One region of the Nocardioides pymetrozini genome, then DNA from elsewhere that is predicted to be linked to it. Evidence: predicted binding sites of a transcription regulator. Region 1 holds the regulator's gene; the other holds the start of a gene.
What was found. Region 1 encodes LexA, which represses DNA repair genes until DNA is damaged. Its sites were predicted from a motif close to TCGAACANNTGTTCGA; they were not measured.

Region 1 (2,194 bases):
GCGCGCCACGACGGCAAGACCGGTGCCTGGGCACTGCTGGCGGTGGCGTCCGTCGGCGGCATGCTCTGCCTCTTCCTCGCGTTCATGCTGGCGGTGCGCCTCTCGCGCGCGCTCGGCCTGAGCCACGCTCCCCCGCCGCGCCCGAAGCGCGACCCCGCCGCCCCCAAGGGCGGCAAGCGCGCCGCCCGCTGAGGGCCGGCACGGCGCGAGGGGCGGGATCCGGTTCGGTCGGATCCCGCCCCTCGGCTTTCCCCAAGGCCTTGGCGGCCCATCTCCGCTGGGGTCGAGGCAGCGGAGAAGTCGGTCGACCTAGCTGGTCGGGACGCGCAGCTCCTGGCCCACGTAGACGACGCTGCCGTCGAGCGTGTTGAGCTGCTGGATGGCCTGCATCATGTCGCGCACGCTGTCGCCGGTGTCCGCCGCGGCCTCGCTCGCGATCGCCCACAGCGTGTCCCCGGGCGCGACGGTCACCACGTCGATCTGGGCCGCACCTCCGGAGTCGCGGGTCGCGGCCGAGCCCGCGGCCAGCCAGACCGCGGCGAGCGCGACGACGACCAGGGCCAGGCCGAAGACCACCGCGCGGCCGCGCCGGGTCAGCCGGACCTGGCCGCGAGAGGCGGGGCGGGACGCGCTCGTGGGACGGGCGGGGGCAACGCGGGGGGCGAGGGTGATCGTGCTCATGGTGACCTCCGGGGGAAGTGGACGGGTCCTGGCGGACGGGCTCCGGCTGAACGGGGACTGTCTACGCAGGGGGTCCGACGGAAGGGGTTCGATCAGGCGTTCGATCGAACATGTGTACGAGACTAGATCAGGTGTTCGAAGAAATCCAGCACCGGTTCGAATACGCGTTCGACCGCGTGTCGCGACACGCGGTTCGAACAGGTGTTTGAAACCGGCAGTCCGCTTCGGTTAGCGTCGGCACCGGGCCCGCTGGTGCGGGCCGCACCACCCGGCACCCGATCTGGAGGGCATCTGATGGCTGAGCGCAAGGGCACCGAGCGCAAGGGCGCGCAGCAGGCGAGCAGCGTCGCCGAGCTGCCCGACGGCCCGGCCGACGCGAGCGGGCTCACCCCCCGCCAGCAGCGGGTCCTGGCCCACATCAAGGACAGCATCGAGAAGCGGGGCTACCCGCCGAGCATGCGCGAGATCGGCCAGGCGGTGGGGCTCACCAGCACCTCCAGCGTCGCCCACCAGCTGCGGACGCTGGAGGAGAAGGGATATCTCAAGCGCGACCCCAACCGGCCACGCGCGCTCGAGGTCTTCCTGCCCGAGGTGATGGCCGCGCGTCGCGCCCTCGGCACCGTCGAGGACCCCGACCGCCCGGCGTACGACGAGACGGGGATCGGCGACGCCGCGCCGGTGCCGGCCCACGTGCCCGTCGTCGGCCGGATCGCCGCGGGCGGCCCGATCCTCGCCGAGGAGCGCGTGGAGGACGTCTTCCCGCTGCCGCGCCAGCTCGTCGGCGACGGCCAGCTGTTCCTGCTCGAGGTCAGCGGCGAGTCGATGATCGAGGCGGCGATCTGCGACGGCGACTACGTCGTCATCCGCCAGCAGCCGACCGCCGAGAACGGCGAGATCGTGGCCGCGATGATCGACGGCGAGGCCACGGTCAAGACCTTCCAGCGCAAGGACGGACGGGTCTGGCTGCTCCCCCACAACCCGGCGTTCGAGCCGATCGACGGCACCAACGCCACGATCCTCGGCAAGGTGACGGCGGTCCTGCGGCGGGTGTGAGGCGCCATTCGTCGCCCCCGTGACATAGGGTCGGGACCGTCCTGTCGCCGTACCGAAGGCCGGTCCCGATGCCTCGTCGCAGCCACTTCCCCTTCATTGGGCTGCTGTTCTCGCTCGTCCTCGCGCTGCTGATGGTGCCGGCGCTCGGCTCCGTCGCCCAGGCGGACCCCGTCGCGCCCGCAGCGCCGATGGTCCCGGCGGCGCTCGCCGACGACGCCGACCCGGCCCAGGACCCGGCCCAGGATGAGGCCGAGCAGGCGCTCGAGACGGTCCAGGAGATCCTCGAGCCCGCAGCCTCCCCGACCGCGCCGGACGCCTCCGCGGTGCCCGCGGAGGGCGCCGACCTGACCATGGCGCTGCGCGACCTCGCCGTCACCCGGGACGACCTTCCCAAGACGCTCCAGGACGACGCCGCGCGGCTGCTCGCCCGGCCCAGCACCGCCCACCGCCCCCCGCCCGG
Region 2 (2,194 bases), 640 kb from region 1:
GGGCTGCGCCCGCAGCACGCTCGCCGCCACCAGGGCCGTGGAGACGTCGTCGGTGGAGCGCAGCTGTGCCGCGGCGATCTCCGTGCCCCGCGGGTCACCCACCCGTGCCAGCTCGTAGCACCCGCCGACGGCCGCGAGATGGTCCAGGGCGGCGGGGGTGCCGATGGTCGCCAGGGCGTGCTGTCGCTGACGCTCCTCCCAGTCCGGAAGGTCGAGACCGACGAGGAAGGCGACCACCTCGGGGCCGCCGATGCGGGCGAGCGCCTGGAGGACGCTCGTCGTCGCGATTCCGTCGCGCGCGGCCGCCATCAATGCAGGCGCGGCCTCGGGGGAGCGGACCCGGCCCAGGACGATCGATGCCCGCACGTCTCCCGCCTGCGTTGCGGCCAGCAGGTGACGCGTCGTGCCCTCGTCGGCTTCGACGCCGACCTGTTCCTCGACGGCGTCGACCAGGAAGGCGCGGAAGGACGACCAGCGGCTGGCGCCCTCCTTGTAGTGGTCCCAGACCTCCCACTCCTCGCCGGGTCCCGGCCCCCCGACGGGCACGAGGAGTGAGCAGTTGGCGTCGAAGCCGCGCGCGATGAGCAGCGCGTCGCGGACCGGCCGGTGATCCCGCACCTCGCCGTACTCGTGAACAGGGGTGAGGTCGGGACCGCCGTTCGCCTCGTCGATCTCGTCTTGGGTGCGCACCCACATCGCAACGAGCTCCGGCTCGACGTCCCGGTACCACCGGAGCTCGGCCGCCGGCAGGAAGCCCATCGACTCGCCCGGCGGGTTGTCGGTCACCGGCCCCATCGTGTCGCCGTACGCGCCGTCCGAGAGCAGCAGGAAGGCGCGGAACGACGGCGGGAAGCGCGTGCCGAGCCGCTGCTCGGCGGCGACGACGTCGGCCGTCGTGGCCGGTGCACGAAGCAGGCTCCCCGAGCGCGCGGCCTCCTCGTTCAGGCGCTCGTGCGTGCCGAGCGCGGCGAGCTGGGTCTCGCTCCACTGGCGCAGGAGCGCGGCGAGGTCGGTCACCGCAGCAGTATGGGCCGACAGGGGTGTGCACGAGATATCGAACATCTGTTCGACGTCGTGTAGGATGGCTGCAGGCCGTACGGCGGGATGCTTCGAGTGGTCCCGGGGACCTGAGGCGCAGCGCTGCAGGACAGGGTCGTCACGACCGCTGAGCCGTCGGGCTCCTCCTGGAGGGCGAGACCCCGCCCGTCCCGCCCGTCTGCTGGAGCACCGATGTCGACCGCCGTCCTCGTGCCGCCCCATCCGGTGGTGGCGTGCGCTACGCGCGTGCGCGAGGTGGTGGCGGGGGTCGCCGACTCCCAGCCGGTGTTCCTCTCGACCTCCGAGAAGGAGCGGGCACTGGTCGAGCTCGCGCGGGCCGAGGCCCAGGTCGCGGAGCTGAAGGCGCGCGTGCTGGCGGCCTGCGACGACGTCGCGGCCGAGCACGGCGCGCGGGACGTCGCGGCGTGGCTGGCTCATGCCACGCAGGCGGATCCGCGGGCCACGCGAGCGGACCTCCACCTGGCCAGGGCACTGGAGCGGCGGCCGTGGGTCGCGGCCGGGATGCGGGACGGGGTCGTCGCCGTGGCACAGGCGCGGGTCATCGTCGATGCCGTCGAGGACCTGCCCCCGAGCTCGGACCGGAGCTGGCCGTCGAGGCGGAGCGGACGCTGGTGGAGTACGCCGCCGCACATCCCCCGCGAGAGCTGAGGAGGCTGGGGCGCCGGATCCTGGAGGTCGTCGCGCCCGAGGTCGCCGAGGCGGAGGAAGGGCGTCGGCTGGCCGACGAGGAGCGGCGGGCGCGCGAGAAGGCGTCCCTGCGCTTGCGCGATCTCGGCGACGGTCGGACGCGGATCTGGGGGACGCTGCCGACCCCGGTGGCCGAGCGACTCGAGCACTACCTCCAGGCCTTCACGTCGCCACGGCATCGGGGCCACGACTCCCCCGGGAGCGAGCGGGTGCCGCAGCACCGCGCCTACGCGCACGCGTTCGAAGCCCTCCTCGAGCTGCTTGACCCCGACCGGCTCCCCGAACACGGCGGTGACGCCACGACGGTGATCGTGACGCTGGGTCTTGCCGAGATCCTGTCCGACCTGGCCACCGCGGGCGTGATCGCAGGCGACGGCGAGGGCGCGATCTCGGCCGGGGAGGCACGGCGGCTGGCCTGCCAGGCGCACATCATCCCCGCGGTGCTGGG

Region 2: ACJ5H2_RS07240 (DUF222 domain-containing protein) is a predicted target of LexA. The motif match lies at 1,055-1,070, and genes of this name have one in related genera.

Annotation. Positions count from the first base shown of each region.
Region 1 covers NZ_CP175556.1:842,738-844,931, reverse strand. The annotation lists gene ACJ5H2_RS04120 (hypothetical protein) at 1-192, shown strand, start outside; gene ACJ5H2_RS04115 (LysM peptidoglycan-binding domain-containing protein) at 310-681, opposite strand; gene lexA (transcriptional repressor LexA) at 976-1,734, shown strand; gene ACJ5H2_RS04105 (MXAN_6640 family putative metalloprotease) at 1,803-2,194, shown strand, end outside.
Region 2 covers NZ_CP175556.1:1,487,321-1,489,514, forward strand. The annotation lists gene ACJ5H2_RS07235 (SMI1/KNR4 family protein) at 1-1,017, opposite strand, end outside; gene ACJ5H2_RS07240 (DUF222 domain-containing protein) at 1,285-1,707, shown strand; gene ACJ5H2_RS07245 (DUF222 domain-containing protein) at 1,671-2,194, shown strand, end outside.